Regions from separate parts of the Pseudomonas sp. No.21 genome, predicted to be linked through region 1. Evidence: predicted binding sites of a transcription regulator. Region 1 holds the regulator's gene; the other holds the start of a gene.

Region 1 (15,898 bases):
ATACCCCTGGAACACGGCGATCCAGGTCACCACGAAGGCGAAGACCACGCTTTTCAGCACGCCATTCAGCACATCTTCGGTGAATTCGACACTGTTCTGCATGTTGGCCCAGAAGGAGCCATCGTAGACCCCCAGCCAATCGACGGCGACCATCGCACCGCCCCAGATTCCCACCACGCTGAAGATCATCGCCAGCAACGGCATGGATATGAAGCCGGCCCAGAGCCGGGGGGCGATGATGTACTTGAGCGGGTCGACACCGATCATCTCCAGGCTGGAGAGCTGCTCGGTGGACTTCATGTTGCCGATCTCGGCCGCCAGCGCGGAACCGGCACGCCCGGCGAACAGCAGCGCGGTGACCACGGGCCCCAGCTCACGCAGCAAGGTCAGCGCGACCATCTGGCCGACCGCCTGCTCAGAGCCGTACTCCACCAGGATGTTGTAGCCCTGCAAGGCCAGCACCATGCCGATGAAGACACCGGATACGACGATGATCGGCAGCGACAGTACGCCGACGAAATACAGTTGCTTGACCAACAGCTGGAAACCCGCGCCGGTGCCGGTGCGCCCGAACAGCGCACGCAGCAGGAACAGGGTGGAACGGCCCAGCGCCTCGACGACGTCCAGGCCGGCACGCCCGAGCAGGCGGATGCGCTCGAGCGGAGACTTCTTACGCATCAACGCTCTCCCAGCAAATCGTTGCGGTAATCGGGTGCCGGGAAGTGAAAAGGCACCGGCCCGTCGGGGATGCCTTTCATGAACTGGCGGATCCTCGGGTTATCCGACTCCATGAGCTCCGCGGGGGTCCCCTGCCCCAGCACCTGGGCATCCCCCACCACATAGATGTAGTCGGCGATGCTGGCGGTTTCCGCCAGGTCATGGGACACCACGATGCTGGTGATGCCCAGGGCATCGTTGAGGAGACGGATAAGCCGTACCAGCACGCCCATGGCGATAGGGTCCTGGCCGACGAAAGGCTCGTCGTACATGAGGATCTGCGGGTCCAGCGCGATGGCGCGGGCCAGCGCCACACGGCGCTTCATGCCGCCGGAGAGCTCGTCGGGCATCAGGTCGATGGCGCCGCGCAGGCCGACTGCCTGCAGCTTCATCAGGACAATGTCACGAATCATTTCCTCGGGCAGCTTGGTATGCACCCGAAGCGGGAAGGCGACGTTCTCGAACACATCGAGATCGGTGAACAGCGCACCGCTCTGGAACAGCACGCCGAACTGCTTGCGCATGTCGAACAGGTCGGCCCGGGACAGCGTCGGCAGGTTCTGCCCGTTGACCCAGACCTCTCCGGCCGCCGGCTTGAGCTGCGCGGCGATGAGGCGCAGCAGGGTGGTCTTGCCACAACCGGACGGCCCCATGATCCCGGTGACCTTGCCACGCGGGATACGGATATCGACGTTCTGGAAAATACTGCGTGTGCCGCGATTGAAGGTGACGCCCTTCAACTCGACGGCGTAAGCGTTATCAGCGCTCATCTGTACTCCTTGCGATGCGGCCATCCCTGCTGAAGACGTCGCCTCCGGCAGCCGGGACACGATGCCTGAGGGGTGGCCGAACAGGCGGCGAACTATAGCATCGCAGCACAATGCCACCCAAGGCCGCAGCGCCCCATTGTTCAGGCCTGAGACAGGTTTCTCCACCGGGGCATGCAATGAAGGGTGAGCGAACGACTCTTTGCCGGTATAATCCCCGCCTTTTCCTCGGCAACTGCACTCTCCACATGAGCCAGTCCAGCGATCTGATCCAATCCGCACACCGCACCATCCGCCTGGAACGTGAAGCCATCGACACCCTGCTCGGCAGGATCGACGCCGACTTCGTCCGTGCCTGCGAGCTGATCCTCGCCTGCAAGGGCCGCGTCGTGGTGGTGGGCATGGGCAAGTCCGGCCACATCGGCAAGAAGGTCGCCGCGACCCTGGCCAGCACCGGCACGCCGGCCTTCTTCGTCCATCCTGCCGAGGCCAGCCACGGCGACATGGGCATGATCACCCCGGACGATGTGGTGCTGGCCCTGTCGAATTCCGGCTCCACCGCCGAGATCGTCACCCTGCTGCCCCTGATCAAGCGCCTCGGCATCACCCTCATCAGCATGACCGGCAACCCGCAGTCGCCGCTGGCAAAGGCCGCCGAAGCCAATCTCGACGCCCGCGTCGAGCACGAAGCCTGCCCGCTGAACCTGGCCCCGACCTCTTCCACCACCGCATCGCTGGTACTGGGCGACGCCCTGGCCATCGCCCTGCTGGAGGCCCGTGGGTTCACTGCCGAGGACTTTGCCTTCTCCCATCCCGGTGGCGCCCTGGGCCGCCGCCTGCTGCTGAAGGTCGAGAACATCATGCACGGCGGCGACAGCCTGCCCCGCGTCGAGCGCGGCACCTCGCTGCGCGATGCACTGCTGGAAATGACCCGCAAGGGCCTGGGCATGACCGCCGTGCTGGAGAGCGACGGCAGGCTGGCCGGGATCTTCACCGACGGCGACCTGCGCCGCACCCTGGACAAGGGCGTGGACGTGCGCCAGGCCAGCATCGACGACGTGATGACGGCACACGGCAAGACCGTGCGGGCCGAGATGCTCGCCGCCGAAGCCCTGAAGATCATGGACGACCACAAGATCAACGTACTGGTGGTGGTGGACGACAACGACACCCCCATTGGCGCCCTGCACATCCACGACCTGACCCGCGCCGGGGTGATCTGAATGAGCGACGACCTGCTGCAACGCGCCAAGGGCATCCGCCTGGCGGTCTTCGACGTCGATGGCGTACTCACCGACGGCAAGCTCTACTTCCTGGTCGACGGCAGCGAATTCAAGACCTTCAATACCCTGGATGGCCACGGCATCAAGATGCTGATCAACTCCGGCGTACGCACCGCGATCATCTCCGGCCGCAGCACCCCGGTGGTCGAGCGCCGCGCCCGCAACCTCGGCATCCAGCACCTCTACCAGGGCCGCGAGGACAAGATGGCGGTGCTCGACGAACTGCTCGCGGAGCTGAGCCTGGACTACCAGCAGGTCGCCTACCTCGGCGATGACCTGCCCGACCTGCCGGTGATCCGCCGCGTCGGCCTGGGCATGGCCGTTGCCAGTGCCGACGGCTTCGTCCGCCAGCACGCCCACGGCACCACCCGGGCACGCGGTGGCGAAGGCGCCGCCCGCGAATTCTGCGAACTGATCATGCGCGCCCAGGGCAGCCTCGACGCTGCGCAGGCCGCCTACCTCTAGGTCCAGAACATGCCGAAGAACTTCCGCCTCGCCCTGATCCTGATCCCGGTCGCCGCCCTGCTGATCGCGCTGGGCTACTGGAACATCCGCCCGGAAAGCTTCATGGAGCGCCAGGCCAGCACACAGGCGGACGAGAACGCCATCGACTTCTATGTGGTCAATGCCTCCAGCGTGCAGTACCTGGAAGACGGCAAGCGTCACTACGAGATGACCGCCGCCAAGCTGGAACACGTCAAGGCCAGCGACGTCACGCTGCTGACCACCCCGGACCTGCAGCTCTACCGCGGCACCGAATTCCCCTGGCACGTGCAGAGCGAGCGCGGCGAGGTGGGCCCCGAGGGTGAGCAGGTGGAACTGATCGACAAGGTCCGCGTTGCACGCACCGATGCCAAGGGCCGGCCGACCATTCTCACCACCAGCCGCCTGACCGTGTTCCCGGACAAGCAATATGCGGAAACCCAGCAAGCCGTTAGAATCGACGCCGCCAACGGGGTTACCACGGCACAAGGAATGAAAGCGTACTTGAATGACAGCAGGATGATCCTGCAGTCCAACGTAAGAGGCCAGCATGAGGTTCGTTAAAACCCTCCCCCTACTGCTCAGCCTGGGTGCCGCACTCGGAAGTGCCAGCGCCTGGGCGCTGCCCAGCGACCGCGATCAGCCGATCCGGGTCCAGGCCGACAGCGCCGAGCTCGACGACAAGCAAGGTGTGGCGGTCTATCGCGGTGATGTCGTGATCACCCAGGGCACCCTGAAGATCACCGGCGATACCGTGACCATCACCCAGAACGCCCAGGGTGAGCTGGAGGTCTTCACCTCGGTCGGCAAACCTGCCTACTACGAGCAGAAGCCTGCGGTGGACAAGCAGATCGTCAAGGCCTACGGCATGACCATCCAGTACTTCGCCGCCAACGAGCGCATCGTGCTGATCGACCAGGCCAAGGTGATCCAGGAAGGCAACACCTTCGAAGGCGAGAAGATCGTCTACGACACCCAGCGCCAGATCGTCAACGCAGGTCGCGCCACCGGCACCAATGTCGGCACCCCGCGCCCGCGCATCGACATGGTCATCCAGCCGAAGAAGAAAGAGCAGCAAGCGGGACAAGCACAGTAATGGCGACCCTCAAAGCCCAGCACCTGGCGAAGAGCTACAAGAGCCGCCAGGTGGTACGTGATGTCAGCCTGTCCATCGACAGCGGCCAGATCGTCGGCCTGCTCGGCCCCAACGGCGCCGGCAAGACCACCTGCTTCTACATGATCGTGGGCCTGGTGAAAGCCGACCAGGGCCGCGTGCTCATCGACCAGCAGGACGTTACCCACCAGCCCATGCACGGCCGCGCCCGCGCCGGCATCGGCTACCTGCCTCAGGAAGCCTCGATCTTCCGCAAGCTCAGCGTGGCCGACAACATCATGGCCATTCTCGAGACCCGCAAGGAGCTCGACCGCGCCGGCCGCCATCGCGAGCTGGAGAGCCTGCTGCAGGAATTCCACATCAGCCACATCCGCGACAGCATCGGCATGAGCCTGTCCGGTGGTGAACGCCGTCGCGTCGAGATCGCCCGCGCCCTGGCCACTGCCCCCAAGTTCATCCTGCTCGACGAACCCTTTGCCGGTGTCGACCCCATCTCCGTGGGCGACATCAAGCAGATCATCCACCACCTCAAGGCGAAGGGGATCGGCGTGCTGATCACCGACCACAACGTCCGCGAGACCCTGGACATCTGCGAAACCGCCTACATCGTGAATGACGGCCAACTCATCGCCGAAGGCAGTGCGGAAGAGATCCTGGCCAACCAGCTGGTCAAGGAAGTCTACCTGGGGCACGAATTCCGCCTCTGAAGGCCAGCCCTGCACGCAGAAGTTGCGAGCAGTAGAAAAATCATTCAAGGTCAGGCATATAATTTGCTTCCTGGTGGCGCCTCGGCGCCCTGTAGTGGATGGCGCATGCGCGCCGGCGAATAAGGTGCTAAGCCCCCTGCCATGAAACCATCGCTAGTCCTGAAGATGGGCCAGCAGCTGACGATGACCCCGCAGCTGCAACAGGCCATCCGCCTACTCCAACTGTCCACCCTGGATCTGCAGCAGGAAATCCAGGAGGCACTGGAGTCCAATCCCATGCTCGAACGCCAGGAGGAAGGAGAGGACTTCGACAACTCCGACCCCATGGCCGAAAGCGAGCAGCAGCCCAACTCCGCCAGCCAGGAATCCAGCTTCCAGGAATCCAGCGTTCCCACTTCCGAGAGCGAGAGCCTCGAAGACGGCGAGTGGCACGAGCGCATCCCCAGTGAGCTGCCCGTGGACACCGCCTGGGAAGACGTCTACCAGACCAGCGCCAGCAGCCTGCCCAGCTCCGATGATGACGAATGGGATTTCACCTCCCGCACCTCGGTCGGCGAGAGCCTGCAGAGCCACCTGCTGTGGCAGCTCAACCTGGCGCCCATGTCCGATACCGATCGCCTGATCGGCGTCACCCTCATCGACTGCATCAACAATGACGGCTACCTGGAGGAAACCCTCGAGGAAGTCGTGGAGGCCTTCGACCCCGAGCTCGAGGTCGAGCTCGACGAAGTCGAGGTTGTCCTGCGTCGTATCCAGCAGTTCGAGCCGGCGGGTGTCGGCGCTCGCGACCTGCGCGAATGCCTGCTCCTGCAGCTGCGCCAGTTGCCGGCCAAGACCCCATGGCTGAGCGAGGCCCAACGCCTGGCGGGCGACTATCTCGACCTGCTGGGCAGTCGCGACTACAGCCAGCTGATGCGCCGCATGAAGCTCAAGGAAGATGAGCTGCGCCAGGTGATCGAGCTGATCCAGGGTCTCAATCCGCGTCCCGGCTCGCAGATCGAAGCCAGCGAACCCGAGTACGTCGTGCCGGATGTCATCGTGCGCAAGCACAACGAGCGCTGGCTGGTGGAACTGAACCAGGAAGCCGTCCCTCGCCTGCGCGTGAACCCGCACTACGCCGGCTTCGTCCGCCGCGCCGACTCGAGCGCCGACAACACCTTCATGCGCAACCAGTTGCAGGAAGCACGCTGGTTCATCAAGAGCCTGCAAAGCCGCAACGAGACCCTGATGAAGGTGGCGACCCAGATCGTCGAGCACCAGCGCGGTTTCCTCGAATACGGCGACGAGGCGATGAAGCCCCTGGTGCTGCATGACATCGCCGAAGCGGTGGGCATGCACGAATCGACCATTTCGCGCGTCACGACCCAGAAATTCATGCACACCCCCCGTGGCATATACGAGCTGAAATACTTCTTCTCCAGCCACGTCAGCACCTCCGAAGGCGGTGAATGCTCGTCCACCGCCATCCGCGCGATCATCAAGAAACTGGTCGCGGCGGAAAATGCCAAAAAGCCGTTGAGCGACAGCAAGATCGCTGGTTTACTGGAAGCACAGGGTATCCAAGTGGCCCGCCGCACAGTCGCCAAGTACCGGGAATCCCTCGGGATAGCGCCTTCCAGCGAACGCAAGCGGCTGATGTGACGCGGATTGATCCACGCCAAAGTGTTCCGGTGGCAGGCCCGTTAGCCTGTCTCTTACACACGGGCAATAAGGAGAAAGCGGTATGCAAGTCAACATCAGTGGACATCAACTGGATGTGACCGACGCCCTGCGCGACTATGTCGTCGAGAAGTTCGACAGACTGGAGCGCCACTTCGACAAGATCACCAATGTGCAGGTGATCATGCAGGTGGAGAAACTGAAGCAGAAGATCGAAGCCACCCTGCACATCGCCGGTGGCGAGGTCGTGGCCAATGCGGAGCATGAAGACATGTACGCGGCCATCGACCTGCTTACGGACAAACTCGACCGCCAACTGATCAAACACAAGGAAAAGCAGCTGAACCGCCAGCAGGGCGCAACCGCCCGCTGACATTCCCCTTCCTATGATCCGACTTGAGCAAATCCTGACCCCCGGCCGTTCCCTCGTGAACGTGCCGGGCGGCAGCAAAAAACGTGTCCTGGAACAGATCGCCAACCTGGTTGCTCGCGAACTTCCCGACCTCGACTCGCAAGATATCTTCGAAAGCCTGATCGCCCGGGAGAAACTCGGCTCGACAGGTTTCGGCAACGGTATCGCCATCCCCCATTGCCGGCTTCCCGGCTGCGCCGCGCCCATCAGCGCCGTGCTGCGCCTGGAGGCCCCCGTCGACTTCGACGCCATCGACGGCGCCCCGGTGGACCTGCTGTTCGTACTGCTGGTCCCCGAAGCCGCTACCGACGAGCACCTGGAATTGCTCCGCCAGATCGCCAGCATGCTGGACCGCACCGAAGTGCGCGACCGCCTGCGCGTGGCGCAGAGCAGCGACAGCCTGTATCAGGTGGTAGTGGACGTCCAGAACGGACGCTAGGACCTTGCCATGCGCCTGATCATCGTCAGCGGCCGTTCAGGCTCAGGCAAGAGCACCGCCCTCGACGTCCTCGAGGACAACGGTTTCTACTGCATCGACAACCTGCCCGCCGGCCTCCTCCCCGAACTGGCCGAGCGCGCCCTGCTGCAGACCGAACTGCTGCATCCGCAGGTCGCCGTGTCCATCGACGCACGCAACCTGCCCAGCCAGCTCAAGCGCTTCCCCGAATTGCTCGAAGAAGCCCGCACCCGCCATATCCAATGCGACGTGCTGTACCTGGACGCGGATGACGAGACCCTGCTCAAGCGCTTCTCCGAAACCCGCCGGCGGCACCCGCTGACCAACGAGGACCGCTCCCTGGCCGAAGCCATCCTCGACGAGTCGAAGCTGCTCGCGCCCATTTCGGACCTGGCCGATCTGAAGATCGACACCACCCACCTCAACCTCTATCAGCTGCGCGACAGCATCAAGCTGCGCCTGCTGAACAAGCCCGAGCCGGGCACCGCCTTCCTCGTCGAGTCCTTTGGCTTCAAGCGTGGGATGCCGGTCGATGCCGACCTCGTGTTCGACGTGCGCTGCCTGCCCAACCCCTACTGGAAGCCAGAGCTGCGCGACCACTCCGGCCAGGATGCCATCGTCGCCGAATACCTGGCCGCACAGCCGGATGTCGAGGAGATGTACCAGGACATCCTCGGCTACCTGAACAAATGGTTGCCGCGCTTCGCCGCCAGCAACCGCGCCTATGTCACCGTCGCCATCGGCTGCACCGGCGGCCACCACCGCTCCGTGTACCTGGCCGAACGCCTCGGGCAGGCACTCAAACCCAACCTGAAGAACGTCCAGGTTCGCCACCGCGACCTCAGTTAAAGGATCCCCGCCGCGATGCCAGCCTGCGAAATCACCATCATCAACAAACTGGGGCTGCATGCCCGCGCCGCCGCCAAGTTCGTCGGCGTCGCCGGTCGCTACCCCTGCCAGATCCGCGTCGGTCGCACCCCGGAAAGCCTGGTGGACGGCAAGAGCATCATGGCCGTGATGATGCTCGCCGCAGGCAAGGGCACCTCCATCCACCTGCACACCGAAGGCGAGCAGGACGACGATGCGCTCAACGCGCTGATCGAACTGATCAACAATCGCTTCGACGAAGGCGAGTGAAGACAGTCCTCGACCCAGCGGCGCCAAGTGCGCCAGGTGCGCAGAGCACGCTGACACACCGCCGCGCGACACCTCCCCGCGTCGCCGCGTGAAGCATCGGCCGATCAGGCCAGCGCCGTATCCAGCACCATCATCAGACAGAAGCCCGCCGCCAGCCCCAGGCTCGCTGCGGTCTCATGCCCCTTGCGGTGGCACTCCGGAATGATTTCATGGGTCACCGCGAACAGCATCGCTCCCGCCGCCAAGGCCAGCCCCCAGGGCAACAGCAGCACCGACACCTGCACCAGCCAGGCGCAAAGCAACGCGAACAGCGGCTCGACCAACCCGGACGCCGCACCGATCAGCATCGCCCTGCCCCGTGACATACCCGCCCCCGCCAATACCAGGGAAATGATCAGCCCCTCCGGCAGGTCCTGCAGCGCGATGCCCAATGCCAGGCCGTCCGCACCCGCCAGCCCGGCACCCGCGGCCACCCCCACGGCCATGCCCTCCGGGATGTTGTGCAGGACGATGGCGATGACGAACAACAGGATGCGCGGCGCCAGGACTAGGCGATCGGTTCGCGTGTCGACCTCCAGCTGCCGCTCCGGCAACAGCCTGCCAAGGCCGAACAGTGCGCTGGCCCCCAGCAACAGGCCGAGGCTCATCAGGAAGCCTGCCGACCAGCGGGAGAAACCCAGCTGCCCGGCAGACTCGAGGCCGGGGATCAGCAACGAGAACACCGTCGCCGCCAGCATCACACCGGCCCCGAAACCCAGCAGGGTGTCGGAGGTGCGCGCCGAGATGCCGCGCATGAACAGCACCGGCAAGGTCCCGACAGCGGTGCCCAACGCACACAGCGAGCCCGACTTCAGGGCATGCCAGAGATGGGGTTCCAGCGCACGCTCGGCAGCCAGCACCGCCTGCCAGGACAGCAGCACGCAACCGGCGAGCATCACACACAGCCCCAGGACCTGGCGCAGGGAAAGCCCGCTCGGCAGCAGGGGCAGCATGGCGCCCCGGCTGGGCGGGTGCAGGCGCCCTTCGGCGCCCAGGCCGTGCAGGTCGGGTTCGGGCATCAGGCCATCGCCTCACGGTATCGACGATCGACTTCGGCCCAGTCGATGACGTTGTAGAACGCACCGATGTATTCGGGGCGCCGGTTCTGGTAGCGCAGGTAATAGGCGTGCTCCCAGACGTCCAGCCCGAGGATCGGTACGTGCCCGTTCATCAGCGGGCTGTCCTGGTTGCCACTGCTTTCCACCACCAGGCGCTTGCCCGGTGCCACGCTGAGCCAGGCCCAGCCGCTGCCGAAACGCGTCAGCGCCGCCTTGGTGAAGGCCTCCTTGAAGGCAACGAAGCCGCCCAGCTCGGCCTCGATGGCCGCCCGTACCGTACCCTGGGGCTCGCCGCCGCCACTGGGCGACATCACGGTCCAGAACAACGAATGATTGGCATGGCCGCCACCGTTGTTGATCACCGCACCACGCAGCGGCTCGGGCACTTCGGCCAGGCGACGCAGCAGCGACTCCACGGGCAGCTGACCGAGGGGATTGCCCTCCAGCGCAGCGTTGAGGTTGTTGATGTAGGCCTGATGGTGCTTGCTGTGATGGATCTCCATGGTCTGTGCATCGATGTGCGGCTCCAGGGCGTCGTAGGCGTAGGGCAGCGTGGGCAGGCTGTAGGTCATGTCGGGTCCTTGTTCAGTGGTAGTAGCGGCTGCGGGCAAGGTGCGGCGTCGCCTGCGAGGAGTGCCCAGGGGCGATGCCGAGCAGGCGATCGGTGCGGGGATAGGCGCCGTGCTCCTGGATGAACTGCAACAGGCTGCTGTAGGTGCAGCGGCTATGGCGCAGGGCAACGTCGCGCAGCGCCTCGGGCAGGCTGGTGTCACGCAGCACCTGCAGCAGGCGCTCGTGGCAGGTGCAGAGGTTCTCGGCAGTCTCCTCCGGTTGGCCGAGCATCAGGTGCAGGTCGGCCAGGTTGTGGTGCGAGACCACGAACGCGGCCACCGCCTGGTCCGGGTCAGACCAGCGCTCGAGGAGCATCTGCGCCTGGGCCAGGGCCTGCAGGTAGCGCTCGCGCGCCTCGATCCAGTCTCCGGCGCGGAAGCAGTGGTTGCCTGCCTCGATGGTTCGTTTCCAGTACTCCATCGGCCACCTCCGGGTGGGCGAAGGGCGCCGCCTGGGCGGCACCCGGGTCGCGGCTAGAGGCCGCCCTCGGTGAGCTTCTCCGGGTCGAGCAGCTTTTCCAGCTCGGCGCGGCCGAGCTCGGTGTTCTCCTCGGCCACGTCGATCACCGCCCTGCCCTCCCGGTACGCCTGCTTGGCGATCTCGGCGGCCTTGAGGTAGCCGATGATCGGGTTCAGCGCAGTGACCAGGATGGGGTTGCGCGACAGCGCTTCGTTCAGCTTCGGCTGATTGACGCGGAAGCTCGCCACCGCGCGGTCGGCCAGCAACTGGCTGCTGCTCGAGAGCAGCTGGATGCTGTTCAGCAGGTTGTGGGCGATGACCGGCAACATCACGTTCAGCTCGAAGTTGCCCGACTGCCCGGCGACCGTGATCGCCGCGTCATTGCCGATCACCTGGGCGGCGACCATGGCCGTGGCTTCGGGGATCACCGGGTTGACCTTGCCCGGCATGATCGAGGAGCCCGGCTGCAACGCCTCCAGTTCGATCTCGGCCAGGCCGGCCAGCGGACCTGAGTTCATCCAGCGCAGGTCGTTGGCGATCTTCATCAGTGTCACCGCCACCGTCTTCAACTGGCCGGACAAGGCCACCGCGGTGTCCTGGGAGCCGATCAGGGCGAAGAAGTTGCTACCCGGGGTGAATTGCAGGCCGGTGAGCAGGTTGAGCTCGACGCAGAAACGCTCGGCGAAGCGCGGGTGCGCATTGATCCCTGTGCCGACGGCGGTACCGCCTTGCGCCAGCTGCTGCAGGCTCGGCATCAGCGCACGCAGGTGCTCGATGTTGCTCTGCACCTGCTGGGCCCAGCCGTCCAGTACCTGGCTCATGCGCACCGGCATGGCGTCCATCAGGTGGGTACGGCCTGTCTTCACATAGGGGCGAACTTCAAGGGACTTCTCGCAGAGCACCTTGAGCAGGTGCCCGAGGGCGGGCAACAGGCGCTCGCTCACCTCGATGGCAGCGCTGGCGTGGATGCTCGACGGGATGATGTCGTTGCTGCTCTGCCCGCAGTTGACGTGGTCGTTGGGGCTGACCTTCTCCGCCAGCAGGCGGCTGGCCAGGGTGGCGATCACCTCGTTGGCGTTCATGTTCGAACTGGTGCCGGAGCCGGTCTGGAACACGTCCACCGGGAAGTGCGCCATGAAGTCGCCAGCCAGCAACTCCTGGCAGGCGCTGACGATGGCGTCACCCATGGCCGGGCTGATCTGCTCCAGGTCGACGTTGGCCCGCGCAGCGGCAGCCTTGGCGAGGATCAGTGCACGAATGAAAGCTGCCGGCATGCGCTGTCCGGAGACCGGGAAGTTGTTCACCGCCCGCTGGGTCTGCGCGCCGTACAACGCCTTGGCGGGCACTTCCAGCTCGCCCATGCTGTCGCGTTCGATTCGGGTATCAGTCACGCTGTATTTCCTTCTTCCGGTTCGATGTAGCTCAGGGATGGCGCCAGGCGCAGGGTTGCCAGGCGCCGCTGCAGCCCGAGCAGGCGCCGGCGGCGCAACGGATCGCGCGCCAGCGGACGCAGGGACTGCAGGGGTAGATAGGCGTGATCGAGGCACAAGCAGCGCCAGTGCCAGGGCAGGGCGCGGTCGGTGGCGCTGTCCAGCAGCAACTGGAAGCTGCCTTCGAAAATGCGCCAGGCCGGCAGGTCATGGTGCACGACCAACTCGTGGCCATCGTCGAGGAAGCGCGTCAGCAGGCGCGGCTCATCCGGCGTCAGGGCACAGCGGATGCGCTGGCCAAGCCAGCGCCAATCGGAGTACGCCCGGGGTTCGTCGAGACGGGACTGCACAGCGAATTCCCAAATAGCAAATATTCGCGTTTGAGAATAATAAACATTACCGACACTTGCAAAGTGAAAGTGCGTCGGAGGCTGCCCCGCCTCGCGTCAGCGAACGCAATCCTCACGGCAATGGTGGGCAGATTGGTGAAAAGACACCCAACAGCGCCGATTCCCGGAGCGCATGAAAGTCGTGTCGTCGAGCATGCTGGGGGCCATCGGCGCAGGAGAAACGCCCATAAAAAACGCGCCACCAGGGCGCGTCATCCTCGACGACGGCCGGGCGATCAGCTGCCCGCCACCGTCATCCGCTCGATCAGCACCGAGCCGGTGCGGATGTTGCCTCGTACTTCCAGGTCACTGCCGACGGCGAGGATCTGGCGGAACATGTCCTTCATGTTGCCGGCGATGGTGACTTCCTGGACGGGGAACTGGATCTCGCCGTTCTCCACCCAATAGCCGGCTGCGCCACGTGAGTAGTCACCGGTGACCATGTTCAGGCCATGGCCCATCAGCTCGGTCACCAGCAGCCCCCGGTCCATGCGACGCAGCAACGCCTTCTGGTCTTCCTGCCCGTGGGTGACGAAGAGGTTGTGCACGCCCCCGGCGTTCGCGGTGCTGGGCAGGCCCAGCTTGCGGCCGGAATAGGTGCCGAGGATGTAGGAGACCAATTCGCCCTTCTCCACGAACGGCTTGGCGTAGGTCGCCAGCCCGTCATTGTCGAAGGAGGCGCTGGCCATGGCGCGCGGGATCAGCGGGCGCTCGTCGATGCTCAGCCACTCTGGGAACAGACGTTGCCCCAGTGCTCCTTCGAGGAAGGACGACTTGCGGTAGAGGTTGCCGCCGGAGATCGCCGACAGGAAGCTGCTGAACAGCCCGGTCGCCAGTTCCGCAGCGAACAGCACCGGCACCTCGCAGGTGGGCACCGGGCGCGCGCCCAGGCGGCTGACCGTGCGTTCGGCGGCGCGGCGGCCGATGACCTGCGCATCGGTCAGCTGGGTGCCGATGCGGTTCACGTCGTACCAGTAGTCGCGCTGCATCTGCCCTTCGCCACCGGCGATCATCACGCAGCTCAGGCTGTGCCGGCTGCTGGCGTAGCCGCCGATGAAGCCATGGCTGTTGCCGTAGACGCGGCAGCCCTGGTGGGTGCTGAGGGTGGTGCCATCGGCATTGCTGATGCGGGGGTCGGCATCGAAGGCCGCCGCCTCGCACACCAGCGCCTGCTCCACGGCCTGCTCGGGGGTGATGGCCCAAGGGTGGTAGAGGTCCAGGTCCGGCAGGTCGCGGGCCATCAGGCCGCGATCGGCGAGGCCGGCGCACTCGTCCTCGGACGCGTGCCTGGCGATGGCCAGCGCGGCCGCCACCGTCTCGCGGATGGCGTCATCGCCGGTCGCCGAGGTACTGGCCGAGCCCTTGCGCTGGCCCACGTACAGGGTGATGCCGAAGCCCTGATCGCGGTTGAATTCGACGGTCTCCACCTCGCGCTGGCGCACCGTGGTCGACAAACCCTGCTCCACCGAAACCGCGACCTCGCAGGCCGTCGCACCCTGGCGACCGGCTTCGGCGAGGATGCGTTCGACCCGTGCCTGCAACTCGGGCAAGGCCTGCGGGCCGACCACTTCTACTTCACTCATAGCCACTCCAGTTCACAAAACCCTTTCGACGGGGCGGACGCACCCGGCGCACCGCCCCACGGACCGCATCATTGCGGCGCCAGCCGGGCCGGACAATCCCCGTCCGACTGGTTATCATGGCGGCGTTTCCCACTGGATCGCCCCCATGTCTGAATACCTCGACGACGACTTCTCCGGAGAGAAGAGCAAAACCCAGGTCAAGAAAGAGCTGCACGCCCTGCAGGACCTCGGTGAACGTCTGACCACGCTCAAACCCGATGTTCTCGCCAAGCTGCCGCTGACCGATGCGCTGCAGAAGGCCCTGCTGGAAGCGCCGAAGCACAAGGCCCACATCGCCCGCAAGCGCCACCTGCAATACATCGGCAAGCTCATGCGCGAGCAGGACATCGAGGCCATCGTCGCCCTCGTCGACCAGCTCGACGCCTCGACCCGCCAGTACAACGAGCGCTTCCACAACCTGGAGCGCTGGCGCGACCGCCTCATCGGCGGGGACGACAGCACCCTGGAATCCTTCGTCGTCGAATACCCGGAAACCGACCGCCAGCACCTGCGCAGCCTGATCCGTCATGCCCAGCACGAAGCGGCCCGTAACAAACCGCCGGCCGCGGCGCGCAAGGTCTTCAAATACATCCGCGACCTGGACGAAACCCAGCGCGGACTGCGTTAAAGGCCGCAGGAAGCTCGAAGCCGGGAGTCCACGGCTTCGAGCGCCCAACGCCCCTCCTCAAGCGCCCGTACCTCCCACCGTGATCGCATCGATCTTCAGCGTCGGCTGACCCACGCCCACGGGCACCGATTGCCCATCCTTGCCGCAGGTGCCCACGCCGCTGTCCAGCGCCAAGTCGTTGCCGACCATGGAAACCCGGCTCATCGCCTCCGGGCCGTTGCCGATCAGGGTCGCGCCCTTGACCGGCGCAGTGATCTTGCCGTTCTCGATCAGGTAGGCCTCGCTGGTGGAGAACACGAACTTGCCGCTGGTGATGTCGACCTGGCCGCCGCCCAGGTTGGCGCAATAGATGCCGCGCTCCACCGACGCGATGATCTCCTCGGGGTCGCTCTCCCCCGCCAGCATGTAGGTGTTGGTCATGCGCGGCATCGGCAGGTGCGCATAGGACTCGCGACGGCCGTTGCCGGTGGGCGCCACGCCCATCAGGCGGGCGTTGAGCTTGTCCTGCATGTAGCCCTTGAGCACGCCGTTCTCGATCAGCGTGGTGCACTGGGTCGGCGTGCCCTCGTCGTCCAGGCTCAGCGAGCCGCGACGGCCCGCCAGGGTGCCGTCGTCGACGATGGTGCAGAGGCTGGAGGCGACCTTCTCGCCGATCCGCCCGCTGTACGCCGAGCTGCCCTTGCGGTTGAAATCGCCCTCCAGGCCATGGCCCACCGCTTCGTGAAGCAGCACGCCGGACCAGCCCGCGCCCATCACCACCGGCAGGGTTCCTGCCGGTGCCGGGATGGCTTCGAGGTTGACCAGTGCCTGGCGCAGCGCCTCGCGGGCGTAGCCCATGGCGCGGTCCTCCTGGAGGAAATAGCGGTAGTCGGTACGCCCGCCGCCGCCATGGCCGCCACGCTCGCGACGACCGTTCTGCTCGACG
Region 2 (15,898 bases), on a different contig from region 1:
GTGGCCGCTGTAGTCGCCGACCTGGCGCTGGATGGCGTCGGAGCCGCCGTTGATGATGTTCCACACCAGGCGGTTGCCGGTGGCGCGCTGGTAGGTGGCGGCCTGCTGCACGGCGACCCAGGGCGTGTAGTGGTAGGGCTGGAAGGCGGTGACGAACTTCAGCGTGCGGGTCTCGCGGGCCAGCAGCGAGCAGACGGTCCAGGGCTCTTCGCCGGTGGGGGCGTTGACCATCAGCGCGCCGCCGAAGCCATTGATCTCGGCGGCGCGGGCGATCTGGCCGAGGTAGTCGATGTAGGTGAAGTGGTCGCCGACGGCGAAGCCGGACACCGCCCCGGTGCTGGGGCCGCCCCGGTGCCAGTCGCCGCGGTTGCGCGGGTCGCCGGGCAGGTACTGGGTTTCGCCGTGCAGGGGCAGGCGGGTGAAGAATTCGATGCTCATGGAGATCCTCCTTGGATGGGGCGGGGCGATGGACGTGCCGACGCCATGCAGGGGGCGGAGCAGGTTTCGCGCCAGAACGGCGAAGGCCACGTGGGGCTTGGGTTTGCGTGGTTTCCAAGGGCGGCGGTGCTGGCGGGGAAGCAGGGGGTTGTTGCGTGGGAAGCAGCGGGGAAGCAGGCGGGCGAGTGTCGCTGGGGGGCGGCGGGGTGATGGGGTTCGCTTCGCTCTACCCATCCTGCGTGGGGCATCGGATTCGCAGGATGGGTGGCGTTGCGCGAGCGAAGCGAAACCCTGGCGGTGTTGGCTCGCTCAGCGGGCGCTGAGCTGGCCCTTGAGGCTGGGCCAGTAGTCTTCCAGGTGCAGGTCGATCAGCGCCTGGTTGGTGAAGCGGGTGGCGAGGGATTGGCCGATGTCGACGTCCTCGCGGATCAGGCGGTTGTCCAGGGCATAGCGGGTGAGGGCCTGGTAGTGGGCCTTGAGCTGCTGGTCGCTCTTGGGCGCCCAGCGCTCCTTCCAGGCGACCGGATCGCCCTGGTCGTCGCGGCGCAGGACGCTCTCCGGGGTGCCGGCACGGGAAGAGAGCTGGTAGTAGGCGTCCTGGTTCTGCTCCTGGGAGATCCACCAGGCGGCCTTGACCCAGGCGGTGGCGAGCAGTTGGGTGACGTCCGGGTAGCGCTGGATGAAGTCGTCGGTGCCCCAGAGGTCGGAGACCAGGCGCCAGTCGTTGGAGCCCTGCTTGGTGGACCAGATGATGCGCCCCACGCCCTTGTCTTCGAGCAGGTAGGACTCGTTGAGCAGCACGGCGGCGTCGACCTTGCCGGCGGAGACGGCGGCGGCGCCGACCTGGGGGTTGAGGTTGGCGATCTTGAAGTCGGTCAGGGCCAGGCTCCGGCTGGCGAGGAAGTTGCTGAAGGCGAACTCCCAGGGGCGGCCGCGGTGCAGGGCGATGCGCTTGCCCTTGAGGTCGTCGATGCTTTTGGCCGGGGAGTTGGCCGGCACCACCAGGTACACGTTGTTGCCGTTGCCGCCGGGCACGACCAGCTTGCCGGGCACGCCGCCGGCGGCGCCGATCACCGAGGGCAGGTCGCCGCGCACGGCGAAGTCGATGCTGTTGTTGGAGAAGCCTTCGTTGATCTGCGGGCCGGCGCCGGCATGGGGCAGGGCGATCCAGTCGAGTTTGATGCCGCGCTTGTCCAGCTCCGAGGCCAGCCAGCCTTCTTCGATCACCCGGCCGGGGATGCCGCCGAATACCGGCTTGCCGCCCTGGGTGTAGGCGACGATGGCGATCTTCACCGAGGCGGGGGCTTCGGCGGCATGGGCACCGAAAGCCAAGGCCAGGGCGGCGAGGGCCACCAGGCTGCTGCGCCAGATTCTGTTCATGGTTCCACTCCTTGCAAGGCGTGCCGGTGAGCCCGGCTGATGCTGCAGCGGGAGCAGGATGCATGCCATGGCGCGGGCGCTGGGCACCGGGGCCAGTGCTGGCGCGGGTTTGGCCGTGTGGGGCGTGCCGCGGGCAGCCGTTGCAGTGCTGGTGCCGGCACAAGGGATTGCTGGCGCGTTGCTGCTGGGGCAGCAGTCGGGCTGCTTATATCTTTTATGGAATATATAAATGCTAATTAATAATTTTTTAGTCTATTTGGATTGATGCACTATGGCGGCGCGCCCATCTCTGCCAGGAATGCATCATGTCGCTGCTCACCCACCCCAATGCCCGCGAGTTGACCAAGTCCGTGCGTGCCACGGTCCTGGTCTTCAAGGACCCGCGTTCGCAGGAGCTGCTCAACCGTATCGAGCGTCTGGCGCCGAGCGAGGCCAATGCCCTGATCATCGGCGAGACCGGGACCGGCAAGGAGCTGGTGGCGCGGCACATCCATCACCTCAGCCGTCGCGGCAAGGAGCCTTTCGTGGCGGTCAACTGCGGAGCCTTCCCCGAGTCCCTGGTGGAGAGCGAGCTGTTCGGCCACGAGAAGGGTGCCTTCACCGGGGCGACCAACAGCAAGGCCGGCTGGTTCGAGGCGGCCAACGGCGGGACGCTGTTCCTCGACGAGATCGGCGACCTGCCGCTGAACATGCAGGTGAAGCTGTTGCGCGTGCTGCAGGAGCGCGAGGTGGTGCGCCTGGGGTCGCGCACGCCGATCCCGATCAATGTGCGCCTGGTGGCGGCGACCAACGTCAACCTGGCCGATGCGGTGGTGGCGGGGCATTTCCGCGAGGACCTGTTCTACCGCCTGCACGTGGCGACCATCCGCCTGCCCCCGCTGCGCGAGCGGCCGGGGGATATCCTGCCGCTGGCCGAGTTCTTCCTGGAGGAGCATTGCCAGCGCCTGGGCTACAACCGCGCATCCCTGAGCGTGGAGGCCGAGCGCAAGCTGCTGACCCACAGCTGGCCGGGCAACATCCGCGAGCTGGAGAACGCCATCCACCATGCGCTGCTGGTGTGCCGCAACCAGCAGGTGCAGCCGGGTGACCTGCACCTGGTGGACATGCGCCCGTCGGGTGTGCGCCACGACACGCCGCAGGGCGTGCTGGCCGGCCCGGCCGCGCCGGTGGACCTGGAGGCGGCGCTGACGGCGCTGTTCGAACAGAACCGCCCGGACCTGTACGAGCACATCGAGGAGACGGTGTTTCGCACCGCCTACCGTTTCTGCCATGGCAACCAGCTGCAGACCGGGCGCCTGCTGGGCATCAGCCGCAATATCGTGCGGGCACGGCTGGAGAAGATCGGCGAGCTGGAGGTGAGCCCGAGGGGGGCGCGTATCGCCTGAGCGTCGGGCGGGTTACCGGGCTGAGGCCCGGGCTACGGGTGCAGAGACGAGAGGGGCCCAACCGGCGGTTGGGCCCCTTTTTCATGGGGGCGGAGGCGTGTCGTGGCGGGTCATGATGGGGTTCGCGTGGCTCTACCCATCCTGCGACTGCCGGCATTCGTTCGTGTTGGAACACAGGTGCTTGAAATATCGAACAGTCGGTGCGTATTTTGTGCACGCCGCCAATTCGGCGTGATCGCAGTACCCACAAGGACAACAAGCATGACTACCGACGTCCCAGGTTCCCTCGCAGAACGACTGGCAGGCATCGACGAGATCGAGTGCGTCACCCCTGACCTCAACGGGGTGATGCGGGGCAAGGTGATGACCGGCGAGGGCTTCCTCTCCGGCCGCCGTTTGCAGCTGGCACGGGGCGTGTTGCTGCAATGCATCATGGGTGGCTACCCGCCGGCGAAGTATTACGGCAGCGACGACGGTGACCTGGCGCTGGTGGCCGAGCCGAGCCAGGTGCACCGCCTGCCCTGGAGCGCCACCCCGCGCGCCCTGGCCATCTGCGACGCCCAGGAGCTGGATGGGCGGCCGTCCGGCCTGTCGACCCGCGGCCTGCTGCGCCGGGTGCTGGAGCGCTACGCCGCCCACGGCTGGGCCCCGGTGGTGGCCACCGAGCTGGAGTTCTTCGTCTTCGCGCCGAACCCCGATCCGCACCAGCCGTTCCTGCCGCCGCTGGGCCTGGACGGGCGCCGCGAGGATGGCTGCTCGGCCTTCAGCGTGACTTCCAACAACGGGCTGCGCCCGTTCTTCGAGGAGGTCTATGCGTGCATGGAGCGGCTGGGCATGCCCCGCGACACCTTCCTGCACGAGATGGGCGTGAGCCAGTTCGAGATCAACCTGCTGCATGGCGATGCGATGCTGCTGGCGGACCAGACGTTCCTGTTCAAGCACATGCTCAAGGAGGTGGCGCTCAAGCACGGGGTGACGGTGGTGTGCATGGCCAAGCCGCTGGCGCATACGCCGGGCAGCTCGATGCACATCCACCAGAGCGTGGTGGCGATCGGGGACGGGCGGAATATTTTCAGCGACGGGGCGGGCGAGGCGACCGATGCCTTCTACCATTTCATTGGCGGGCAGCAGGCGGCGATGGCGGATTTCACCGGGCTGTTCGCGCCGAACGTGAATTCCTACCAGCGCCTCTGCCATCCCTATGCGTCGCCGAACAATGCCTGCTGGTCCCACGACAATCGCGCCGCGGGGCTGCGCATTCCGGCCAGCGCGCCGGTGGCGAGGCGGGTGGAGAACCGTTTGCCGGGCGCCGACGCCAACCCGTACCTGGCCATCGCGGCCAGCCTGGCGGCAGGGCTGCACGGCATGGAACAGCGGATCGCGCCGAGCGCGCCCATGCAGGGCGAGTTCGATATTCCCGAATCCCTGGTCCTGCCCTGTACCCTGCATGCCGCTCTGGAGCGTCTGAAGCGCAGTGATCTGGCCCGGGAACTGTTCGGGGAGGAGTTCATCGAAGGCTACATCGCCACCAAGACGATGGAGCTGACCAGCTTCTTCGACCAGATCACCCCCTGGGAACGCCGCGTACTGGCCGCCCAGGCGTAGCATCCCCCCTGCGGGTCGCATATGGCGGCCCGCTCTTGTTCAAGGAGCGCATGGAAAGCCAATGGGTCGTGTCTTGAAGTCCTTTCGTGCCCTTTACTTCGCCACGCTGCTGATGCTCATCGGTTCCGGCCTGCTCAGTACCTACCTGGGCCTGCGCCTGGCCGCCGACAAGGTGGACGGTCTGTGGGTCGGTGCGCTGATGGCGGCCAACTACCTGGGCCTGATCCTCGGCGGCAAGCTGGGGCATCGGTTGATCGCGCGGGTGGGGCATATCCGTGCCTACGTGGCCTGTGCCGGTGCGGTGACGGCGGCGGTGCTGGGGCACGGCCTGGTCGACTGGCTGCCGGCGTGGCTGTTCATGCGCATGCTGGTGGGCCTGGGGATGATGTGCCAGTACATGGTCATCGAGAGCTGGCTCACCGAGCAGGCGGACGCCGGCCAGCGTGGCCAGGTGTTCGCCGGCTACATGGTGGCGTCCTACCTCGGCCTGGTGCTGGGCCAGCTGGTGCTGGTGCTGCATCCGAGCCTGGGCCCGGAGCTGCTGATGCTGGTGGCGATGTGCTTCGCGCTGTGCCTGGTGCCGGTGGCGGTGACCCGCAAGATCCACCCGGCGCCGTTGCACCCGGCGCCCCTGGAGCCGCGCTTCTTCATCAAGCGCGTGCCGCAGTCGATGACCACGGTGCTGATCTCCGGGCTGATGCTCGGCTCCTTCTATGGCCTGGCGCCGCTCTATGCCACGCGGCAGGGGTTGTCCACGGAGCAGATCGGTCTGTTCATGGGCTGCTGCATCCTCGCCGGCCTGCTGGTGCAGTGGCCGCTGGGCTGGCTGTCGGACCGACATGACCGGGCGATGCTGATCCGCACCGTCGCCGCGCTGCTGGTGCTGGCGGCCCTGCCGCTGGCGTTGATGCCGCAGGTGCCGATGGCGCTGCTGTTCCCCATGGGCTTCCTGGTCTGCATGCTGCAGTTCACCCTCTATCCGCTGGCGGTGGCGTTCTCCAACGACCATATCGAAGCGGAGCGGCGGGTCTCGCTGACCGCCATGCTGCTGATCACCTTCGGCGTCGGCGCGAGCATCGGTCCGCTGGTCACCGGTGCGCTGATGAAGCAACTGGGGCCGAACATGTTCTATGCCTTCGCCAGCCTCTGCGCGCTGGTGCTGGTGCTGCGCGTGCGGCCCGACAAGGTGACCGGGCTGCACCGCGTCGACGAGGCGCCGTTGCATCACGTGGCGACCCCGGAGGTCAGTTCGCCCCTGGTGGCCGCCCTCGACCCGCGCGTGGACGAGCAGGTGGTGCACGAGCAGATGGGCGGCGACAGTTTCACGCCGCCGCCCCCTGAGGAGCCCCGTCCCAGCTGATGGCGACGGGCGCCCTTGATTGGCGCCGAATCAATGCCGCTCGCCGCTGTCGGAACTACTCGCCCGGGCGCTCGCTGCTGCGCGCCCGCTACCGGACCGAGGAGGGCTGACCATGAGCTTGAGCATTTCCCTGCACCTGCTGGCCCGGGCGCCGCAGCCCGGCAGCGTCAAGAACCGGCTGGTGCCGGTGCTGGGCGAGGAGGGCGCCAGCCTTCTGCAGCGACAGCTGGTCGAGCGGGCGCTGGGCCTGCCGGTGGCGGGGTTCGGCGAACGCTTCCTGTGGCTGGACGACGGGCCCGACGAGGCGCTTTCGGCTCTCGCCGGCGAGTTGGGCTGGACGGTGGTCGGCCAGCCGGCGGGCGACCTGGGCGAGCGCCTGCGCCGCATCGCCGCGCTGGGCCTGGCGGAGAGCGATGCGGTGGTGCTGTTCGGTCATGACAGCCCGGCACTGGATGCGGATTACCTGGCAGCGGCGTGCGAGGCCTTGCAGCAACATCAGGCGGTGCTCGGGCCGACGGAGGAGGGTGGCTACGTGCTGCTGGGCCTGCGCCGGGTCGATCCACGGCTGTTCGAGTCGATGCCCTGGGGCACCGATCAGCTGCTGGCGCTCACCTGCGAACGCCTGCGGGAACTGGGGTGGAGCCATGGCCAGTTGCCGGTGATGTGGGCGCTGGACCGGCCGGAGCACCTGCCGCGCCTGGCGGGGCTCGGGATAGAGATGCAAGTGCCGTGAGGACGTGCACCGCTCGCGAGGTGAGCGGTGCGGGTGGCTAGAACAGGTCGTCCTTGTCGAAACGTCGGGCTTCGCGCTGCAGCTGGTAGACGAAGCGTTCGATCAGGCGTTGCTCCTGGCCGCCGGAGCGGTAGAAGCGCATGCCGACGAAGGTCATGTCGAGCTTTTCGTCATAGCTGGCGTGGCGCAGTTCGACGGCGGCGACCAGGGTGCCGACCGGCAGCTGGGCGCTGAAGCGCTCATAGACCTGGCCAGGCTGCAGGCGGCTGGTGAGATCGCCGGTGAAGCGCAGCTTGCAGCCGGTAGCGGAGATATCCAGCATGTGCCCGGGCAGGCCCTTGGGCAGTTTGTCGCCGGCCAGTTCCACCACCGCCAGCTGGCTGAGCATCAGCGGAGCGCGGAAGGCATTGCGACGCTGGTGGTAGATCACCTCGTCGGGCAGCGGGCACCAGTAGCAGGCGTCGCCTTCGAACTCCCCGACGCGCACGGGCTGCGGGCATTCCCAGGCGATGCGCACGCCATCGCGGAAACCTTCCAGGCGGAAGCTCTCGCCATTGCGCAGGTAGCGCTCACCATCGTTGGGGATCATCTCGTCGAGGGCCAGCATCTTCTTGTCCTTGTCGATCTCGACGAGGTAGGTCTGGAAGCGCTGGCTGCGCTCGTTGAAGGTGATGATCAGCGGGTCGTGGTTTTGCTGCAGCAGACGAAGATTGGCAAGGATCTCCACCGGCGCCTTGAGCACCTTGGGTGGTTGGGGGCCATCTTCTTCGATAAACGCATTGGACACGTTCCAGGACTCTCCAAGCACGAATGACTTCCGGCACTAGCATACTGGCATCGTGCCGGTAATGTCGTCGTACCTTTATTGTTATCAGGCCTGGCTGAGCGGGCGCTGTCGCGGGATTTTAGCGGCACCGCCACGGCTGTCATAGAGGCTGGGAGCATCCTGACCACGCAGAATCGCCAGGGTGCTGCCGACCGAGGCCTGATTCGCACGAATCAATCGGCCATTGCGCTGGTTGGCGGTCTGGCACTGCTCGAGCACGGCGCTCAGTTCCTCGCTGCGGGCGATCAGGTCGGCCCCCAGTGGCGAGGTTTCGGCGAGCTTGTGCAGGCCGGCACGGTCGGCGGTCAGGTCCAGCGCAAGGAGGGCTTCGGTGCGCTCTTTGCCGTGGGCATCGAGCAGGGCGAGCAGGGGCTGCTTGTCGGCGAGGATCTTTTCGAGATGGCCCAGGTCACGCTCGGTGAGGGCCTTGAATTCGGTATCGATCAGCTCAAGCAGGCGCTGGGCGTGGCCGATATCGTGGGTGAACAGGTCGAGCAGGATAGTGTCTTGCATCGCGGGCTCTGGGGATTGGGCGTCCAATATCCCCAGCGCTGCCGTGGGACTAGCGCTGGGATTCGAAGTCGAGCAGTTTGCTGGCCACGCGCTGACTGTCTACCTGATAGGAGCCGTCGGCAATGGCCTGTTTGATTTTTTCGACGCGTTCCTTGTCCACGGTGGGCAGGTCACGCAGTTTGTCGGTGGCTTTCTGCAGGTTCTGCGCCTCGCTGCTGAGCTGCACGTTCTCACCGGTCTTGGCGGTCTTGGCCGCGTCGGTGGTGGCAGCCTGCGACGGAGTCGTCGAGCTGGAGACGGCTTCGTTCTTGCCGCCGGCCTGGGCGTTGCTCGTACGGCCCGTACCGGGCGGCGTAGCGGCGTTATTCAGCCGGTTGAAGTCGATGACCATGATGCAGAACCTCTGGGTGTTTGGACGCTTACCGACGCTATCGGCAATGCCTAACGAAACTTTAGGCAAATTTCCGGACTTTTTTTCCGGACCTGCAAGTGACGTCGGAACGGCACTTTACACGAGATGGCGTATTTGCATACAAGACCCGTGCCTACATTGCCACTTCGACCTGGCCCGGGCCTACTACCCGGGCTTTGACAACGCGCTTGGACTGCAGGTTGCGCACTCTTATCTGCTGCCCCGGCGAGCCATCGGACAAGGCCTCGCCTGGCATGCGCACGCTGATGCTGCTGCTCCTGGCGGTGATCACCACCTGGTCGCCCTTGCGGATCACCTCGGCGGTCTCCAGGTGCACCGGCGCCAGCACCTGGTCGGCGACCACGGCGCGGGTCAGCTTGAAGCCTTCGGCCTGTGCGGGGTCGGTGAGGTAGCCCTGGTTGAGCAGGCCTACTTCGCGTTCCACCAGGTTGTAGTCATCCGAGGTGACGACCGCCCCCCTGCGTAGCGGACGGGCTACTACTATTACTTCCCGGAACAGCCGCACCTGCGCGGGGACATAGATGCTCCACGGCGTGCTGCCTTCGCAGCGCACGCTGACGGTCACCCGGCCTATGGGTTGTGCCGGGCTTTCCAGTGCGACCGTCAATTCCCTGTCGCAGGCGGCGAGACGCAGGCGTGGGTCGAGACGGTTGATCTGAATGTCGTAACGACCCTGGATATTGTTGGTCTGCAGATAATCCTCCACCGTGAACTCAAGAAAGCCTTGGGTGGAGCCGATAAGGACTTCGGGCGACGTGAGTTCCTCAGCCGAGGCGCCGTTGTGGCCGAGGCCGAGCAAAACAAGTAAAAGAGCCTTAAAAAGATGGCGGCGTTGTGCCATCGTGTGTCGGAAAATCGTCGTCATAGCGTTCATATCAAGATCAAAAGCAAGGCTCGTGCCGCCTGCTACTCTAAGGCGAAGCGTGCTGAAGCTAACAACGGGAGAGTCCTGGCATGGCCGGTGTATTGGATTCGGTTAACCAGCGTACGCAACTGGTCGGTCAGAACCGGCTGGAGTTGCTGCTGTTCCGGCTGGATGGGACCCAGCTCTACGGGATCAACGTGTTCAAGGTGAAGGAGGTGCTGCAATGCCCCAAGCTCACCATCATGCCCAAGTCGAGCCCGGTGGTTCGCGGTGTGGCCAATATCCGCGGGGGCACCATTCCCATCCTCGACCTGGCCATGGCCACCGGTCGACGCGGGCTGGATGACCTGAAGAACAGCTTCGTCATCATCACGGAATACAACACCAAGGTTCAGGGTTTCCTGGTGCGCTCGGTGGAGCGCATCGTCAACATGAACTGGGAGGAGATCCATCCGCCACCCAAGGGGACCGGTCGTGAGCACTACCTGACCGCGGTTACCCGGGTCGACAAGAACCTGGTGGAGATCATCGACGTGGAGAAGATCCTCGCCGAGGTCGCACCGACTTCCGAAGTCATTTCCGAGGGCGTGATCGACCAGAACACCCAGGCCAGTGCCGTCACCAAGCGGGTGCTGATCGTCGACGACTCCTCGGTAGCCCGCAAGCAGCTGATCCGCTGCCTGGAGACGGTGGGCGTCGAGGTCACGGCGCTCAACGACGGTCGCCAGGCTTACAACTACCTGCACGACATGGTCGAGCAGGGCAAGGCGCCGGAAAAGGAATTGCTGATGATCATTTCCGACATCGAGATGCCGGAAATGGACGGCTACACGCTGACGGCGGAGATCCGAGGCGATGCGAGAATGCAGAAACTGCATATCCTCCTGCATACTTCGCTCTCCGGCGTGTTCAACCAGGCGATGGTGAAGAAGGTCGGCGCGGATGACTTCCTCGCCAAGTTCCGACCCGACGACCTGGCGGCGCGGGTGATCGAGCGGATCAGAATCGCTGATGGCGGCTGAGGGATGACTCCCCCAGGAAACAGATATGAATGAGGCGGGCCTAGTGTCTTCAGGTAACTTGGATTTCGAGCAGTTCCGGACCTTCCTGGAAAAAACCTGCGGCATCCTGCTGGGAAGCAACAAGCAGTACCTGGTATCCAGCCGCCTTAACAAGCTGATGGAGCAAAACGGCATCAAGACCCTGGGGGAGCTGATCCAGAAGATCCAGGGTTCCCCCCGTGGCGGCCTGCGCGAGCAGGTCGTCGATGCCATGACCACCAACGAGACCCTGTGGTTTCGCGACACCTATCCCTTCGAGGTACTGAAGAGCCGGGTGTTGCCGGAGATGATCAAGGCCTCGCCCAACCAGCCGCTGCGCATCTGGTCGGCGGCCAGCTCGTCCGGGCAGGAGCCGTTCTCCCTGTCCATGACGATCGACGAGTTCGAGAAGACCAACCTCGGCCAGCTCAAGGCCGGCGTGCGCATCGTCGCCACCGACCTGTCCAGCGCCATGCTCGCCGCCTGCAAGGCCGGCGAGTACGACAGCCTGGCGATGGGGCGCGGGCTCTCCCAGGAGCGCCTGACCCGTTACTTCGACCCCAAGGGGCCGGGGCGCTGGGTGGTCAAGCCGGCGATCCGCAACCGTGTCGAGTTCCGCCCGCTGAACCTGCTGGACAGCTACGCGGCACTGGGCAAGTTCGACATCGTCTTCTGCCGCAACGTGCTGATCTACTTCTCCGCCGAGGTGAAGAAGGACATCCTCACGCGCATCCACGCCACGCTGAAACCCGGCGGCTACCTGTTCCTCGGCGCGTCCGAGGCGCTCAACGGCCTGCCGGACCTGTACCAGATGGTGCAGTGCAGCCCGGGGATCATCTACAAGGTCAAATGACCCGTGGGTGAAATGAAGAAGGGAGGCGAAAGCCTCCCTTTTCATTTGCGCCGCAACGGTGGCGTGTGTCCTCACACCAGCGTGCGGGTCACGTTGATGTTGCCCTGGGTCGCGTTGGAATAGGGGCACACCACGTGCGCCTTGTCGATCAGGTCCTTGGCCACCGCTTTGTCGATGCCCGGCAGGGAGATGCGCAACTCCACCTCGATGCCGAAACCGGTTGGCAGCGTGCCGATCCCGACGATGCCTTCGATGGATGCATCGTCCGGCAGGGTGACCTTCTCCTTGCCGGCCACGAATTTGATGGCACCGAGGAAGCACGCCGAATAGCCGGCCGCGAACAACTGCTCGGGGTTGGTTCCTTCACCTCCCGGCCCGCCCAGTTCCTTGGGCGTGGTCAGCTTCACATCCAGCACGCCATCGGACGATACGGCACGGCCTTCACGGCCGCCGTAGGCTTCGGCGTAGGCGCGGTACAGGGCTTTTTCGATGGGCATTTCGATCTCCTCGGGTTCATCGATCAAGGGGCGATGGCGGCGTTGCGCAGCGGCTGCCGCCAAGCGGAAACCAAAGCCTAGACCACGCAGATGAAAGGAGAGGGCGGAGCGGCAAGCCCCGCATCGGCCGTTGCCGCCCAGCGGCAATGACCACCCGTGCACGTTGCCGCCAGTGCCGGCAAAAGCGGTAATGCCTTGCCGTTGCCGCTGCGATTGCCGTTCGGATTTATCGCAAACTATTGAAAATAAAGGAATTTAAAAGTTGGCACAGCCTTTGCTGAATGTCAGGCAGGTAAACCGAACTGCCACTCGGCAAAGGTTAGAGACATGAGCATCAGCTTCGAAAGCGCCCTCGGCATCCATGAAAAGGCCCTCAGCTTCCGCACCCAGCGTGCCGAAGTGCTGGCCAACAACATCGCCAACGCCGACACGCCCAACTACAAGGCGCGTGACCTGGACTTCAAGGCCGTGCTCCAGCAGCAGGTGGAGAACAGCAAGGGCACCTTCCATGCCAACCTGACCAACGCGCGCCACATCGCCGCCGAAGGCGCCAGCCTGTTCGACGAAAGCCTCAAGTACCGCATTCCGTTCCAGCCCTCGATCGATCAGAACACCGTCGACCTGCAGCAGGAACAGTCGACCTACACCGAGAACTCCATGCAGTTCCAGGCCAGCTTCACCCTGCTCAACAGCAAGTTCAAAGGGCTGGTCAACGCCCTGCGCGGCGAATAAGGGGAGATCACCACCATGTCACTGTCCAGCGTCTTCAACATTGCCGGCACCGGCATGAGTGCCCAGAGCACTCGCCTGAACACCATCTCCAGCAACATCGCCAACGCCGAGACGGTGTCCTCCAGCCTCAACCAGACCTACCGTGCCCGCCACCCGGTCTTCGCCACCATGTTCCAGAGCCAGCTCAACAGCGAGAACGGCGGCAGCGCCTCGCTGTTCGCCGGCGAGGACGAATCCGGTCGTGGCGTGCAGGTGCTCGGTGTGATCGAAGACCAGAGCGCCCTGACCCCGCGCTACGAGCCGAACCACCCGGCTGCCAACGCCGATGGCTACGTGTACTACCCCAACGTCAACGTGGTGGAGGAGATGGCCGACATGATTTCCGCCAGCCGTGCCTTCCAGACCAACGTCGAAATGATGAACACCGCCAAGCAGATGATGCAGCGCGTACTGACCCTGGGTCAGTAAGGCGCGAGTGAGGGAACAAGATGAGCGTTGACAGCGTAAGCGGAACTTCGAGCAGCTCGGTCCTCGACCAGTACAAGCTCAAGGACAACGACAAGACCAAGGACAGCTCGCTGGGCAAGGACCAGTTCCTGCAGCTGCTGGTGGCTCAGATGAACAACCAGAACCCGCTGGACCCGCAGACCAACAGCGAGTTCGTCGCGCAGCTGGCCCAGTTCAGTACCGTGGAAGGTCTCGACAACCTGAACACCAGTGTCGAGAGCATCCTCTCCAGCACCCAGTCCTCGCAGGCGCTGCAGGCGTCCTCCCTGGTCGGCCGCAAGGTCATCGTCACCACCAACAAGGCGGTGGTGGACACCAGCGAGACAATGAAGGGCAGCATCAACCTCACCGGCGCCAGCACCAACGTCTATGTCAACGTGCTGGACAGCAAGGGCAACACCGTCAACCGCATCAACCTGGGCGCCCAGAGTGCCGGCCAGGTCAGCTTCATGTGGGACGGCAAGGATTCGAGCGGCAACGTCGCGCCGAACGGTACCTACACCTTCCAGGCCGAGGCGGCCATCGACGGCAAGACGGTGGCGATGTCCACCAACCTGCCGGCGAACGTGGACAGCGTCACCCTCGGCCTGAATGGTGCCGAGATGACGCTCAACCTCGCCGGGCTGGGCAGCGTCGCACTCTCCAAGGTCAAGGTCATCGGTCAATAATCGTCGGCGGCGCCGGCGTTACAGGAGCATCCCATGTCGTTCAATATCGGACTCAGCGGCATCCGCGCCGCCTCCAGTGACCTCAATATCACTGGCAACAACATCGCCAACGCCGGCACCGTCGGCTTCAAGCAATCCCGTGGCGAGTTCCAGGACCTGTACTCGGCCTCCGTTCTCGGTTCCGGCAGCAAGACCATCGGCAGCGGCGTGCTGCTGGGCAACGTCGCCCAGCTCTACAACCAGGGCACCATCGACTACACCGAGAACGCCCTCGACCTGGCGGTGAACGGCAACGGCTTCTTCATCACCAGCAACAACGGCGCCATCAGCTACACCCGCGCCGGCTACTTCGGCACCGACAAGAACGGCTACATCGTCGACAACAACGGCTATCGCCTGCAGGGCTACTCGGTGGATGCCAACGGTGCGCTGCAGAGCGGCGTGGTCGGCGACCTGGTGATCCAGACCAACAACCAGCAGCCCAAGGCCACCACCACCATCACCCAGCCGTTCAACCTCAACTCCACCAACACGGTGCCGACCAAGACGCCGTTCGACCCGGCCGACCCGACCACCTACAACTCGTCGACCTCGGTGAACATCTATGACGCCCAGGGCAACGCCCACGTCATGACCCAGTACTTCGTCAAGGCGGCCACCCCGGCCAACACCTGGACCATGAACGTGCTGATCGACGGTCGCAACCCGACCAACCCGGCCAGCACTGCGCCGATCAACACCACGGTGGGCTTCACCAGCTCCGGCCAGCTCGACACCACCACCTTCACCGGCACGGGCGGCTTCACCGTCAACGCCGACGGCACCCTGGGCATCACCGGCTGGGTGCCGGCGCAGTCCAACGGCGCCACTCCGCCGGTGTGGAGTGCCAACGGCGCCGCCGCCGCGCCGACCATCAGCTTCGATATCCGCGGCTCGACCCAGTTCTCCAGCGCCTTCGCGGTGACCAAGGTCGCCCAGGACGGCTACACCACCGGCCAGCTGTCGGGCCTGGAGATCGACGACGAAGGCAACATCTTCGCCCGCTACACCAACGGCCAGTCGAAGATCCAGGGCCAGGTGGTGCTGGCGAACTTCGCCAACGTCCAGGGCCTGACCCCGGTGGGCAAGACCTCCTGGGTGCAGTCCTCCGAATCCGGCGAGCCGGTCATCGGCACCCCGCGCTCCGGCACCCTGGGCGCCCTGCAGTCCGGCGCCCTGGAAGCCTCCAACGTCGATATCTCCACCGAGCTGGTCGACCTGATCGTGGCGCAGCGCAACTACCAGGCCAACGCCAAGACCATCGAGACCGAGAACGCAGTCACCCAGACCATCATCAACCTGCGTTGAGTAGTGCTTGCCGCCCGGGTCATCGGGCGGCAAGGACCTTGCCGCTGGCGGCAGCCCCTCGCCGCCACGGCATTCGAAGGCCCCTTGCTTGGGCCTTTTTCTTTTTGTTTTTCCCTTCTGTATCAGTGGCTTGCACTTATTTCTCCGTTTCTGGCACAGCAATTGCTGAATAGCCTGCAAAGAGTCAGCGGGCGTCAAAAGCCCACTCGGAGAACCCCATGGACAAGATGCTGTACGTCTCCATGTCAGGCGCCAGCCAGAACACCCTGGCCCAGCGCGCCCACGCCAACAACCTGGCGAACATTTCCACTACGGGCTTTCGTCGCGACTACGAGCAGGCCCGTTCCATGCCCGTGTTCGGCGACACCTTTCCGGCGCGCGTCTACGCCATGAGCGAGCGCCCCGGCACCGACTTCACACCGGGCTCCATGCAGGAAACCGGACGCGACCTGGACATCGCCATCGGTGGCCAGGGCTGGATCGCCGTGCAGTCGGGCAATGGCAGCGAAGCCTATGTACGCACCGCCAGCCTGCAGGTCGACGCCCTCGGCCAGCTGCGTACCGGCGACGGTTTGCCGGTGATCGGCAATGCCGGTCCCATCGCCATCCCGCCGGAGCAGAAGGTGGAGATCGGCGCCGACGGCACCATCAGCATCCGCTCCCTGGGCGAGGCCCCGAACGTGATGGCCGAGGTCGACCGCATCAAGCTGGTCAAC

Evidence for each region. Region 1 encodes sigma-54, which starts transcription at its own class of promoters, with help from an activator protein. Its sites were predicted from a motif close to ANTGGCATNNANNTTGCTNT; they were not measured.
Region 2: the regulator sigma-54 is predicted to act here: its motif matches at 12,190-12,209, upstream of flgB (flagellar basal body rod protein FlgB).

Annotation. Positions count from the first base shown of each region.
Region 1 is NZ_BAAJNO010000006.1:278,809-294,706, forward strand. It holds gene mlaE (lipid asymmetry maintenance ABC transporter permease subunit MlaE) at 1-678, opposite strand, end outside; gene ACYJSS_RS14425 (ATP-binding cassette domain-containing protein) at 678-1,487, opposite strand; gene ACYJSS_RS14430 (KpsF/GutQ family sugar-phosphate isomerase) at 1,733-2,707, shown strand; gene ACYJSS_RS14435 (KdsC family phosphatase) at 2,708-3,232, shown strand; gene lptC (LPS export ABC transporter periplasmic protein LptC) at 3,242-3,814, shown strand; gene lptA (lipopolysaccharide transport periplasmic protein LptA) at 3,801-4,346, shown strand; gene lptB (LPS export ABC transporter ATP-binding protein) at 4,346-5,071, shown strand; gene ACYJSS_RS14455 (RNA polymerase factor sigma-54) at 5,213-6,712, shown strand; gene hpf (ribosome hibernation-promoting factor, HPF/YfiA family) at 6,795-7,103, shown strand; gene ptsN (PTS IIA-like nitrogen regulatory protein PtsN) at 7,117-7,581, shown strand; gene rapZ (RNase adapter RapZ) at 7,591-8,448, shown strand; gene ACYJSS_RS14475 (HPr family phosphocarrier protein) at 8,464-8,736, shown strand; gene ACYJSS_RS14480 (ZIP family metal transporter) at 8,841-9,728, opposite strand; gene ACYJSS_RS14485 (superoxide dismutase) at 9,794-10,405, opposite strand; gene ACYJSS_RS14490 (tetratricopeptide repeat protein) at 10,419-10,865, opposite strand; gene fumC (class II fumarate hydratase FumC) at 10,919-12,295, opposite strand; gene ACYJSS_RS14500 (FagA protein) at 12,292-12,684, opposite strand; gene pmbA (metalloprotease PmbA) at 12,960-14,306, opposite strand; gene yjgA (ribosome biogenesis factor YjgA) at 14,452-14,973, shown strand; gene tldD (metalloprotease TldD) at 15,031-15,898, opposite strand, start outside.
Region 2 is NZ_BAAJNO010000014.1:37,747-53,644, forward strand. It holds gene ACYJSS_RS25435 (LLM class flavin-dependent oxidoreductase) at 1-438, opposite strand, end outside; gene ACYJSS_RS25440 (ABC transporter substrate-binding protein) at 748-1,818, opposite strand; gene ACYJSS_RS25445 (sigma-54 interaction domain-containing protein) at 2,124-3,203, shown strand; gene ACYJSS_RS25450 (glutamine synthetase family protein) at 3,567-4,808, shown strand; gene ACYJSS_RS25455 (MFS transporter) at 4,870-6,168, shown strand; gene ACYJSS_RS25460 (TIGR04282 family arsenosugar biosynthesis glycosyltransferase) at 6,281-6,901, shown strand; gene ACYJSS_RS25465 (flagellar brake protein) at 6,939-7,688, opposite strand; gene ACYJSS_RS25470 (flagella synthesis protein FlgN) at 7,773-8,240, opposite strand; gene flgM (flagellar biosynthesis anti-sigma factor FlgM) at 8,290-8,631, opposite strand; gene flgA (flagellar basal body P-ring formation chaperone FlgA) at 8,786-9,547, opposite strand; gene ACYJSS_RS25485 (chemotaxis protein CheV) at 9,628-10,560, shown strand; gene cheR (protein-glutamate O-methyltransferase CheR) at 10,604-11,431, shown strand; gene ACYJSS_RS25495 (organic hydroperoxide resistance protein) at 11,503-11,928, opposite strand; gene flgB (flagellar basal body rod protein FlgB) at 12,256-12,660, shown strand; gene flgC (flagellar basal body rod protein FlgC) at 12,676-13,128, shown strand; gene flgD (flagellar hook assembly protein FlgD) at 13,149-13,835, shown strand; gene flgE (flagellar hook protein FlgE) at 13,869-15,182, shown strand; gene ACYJSS_RS25520 (flagellar basal body rod protein FlgF) at 15,401-15,898, shown strand, end outside.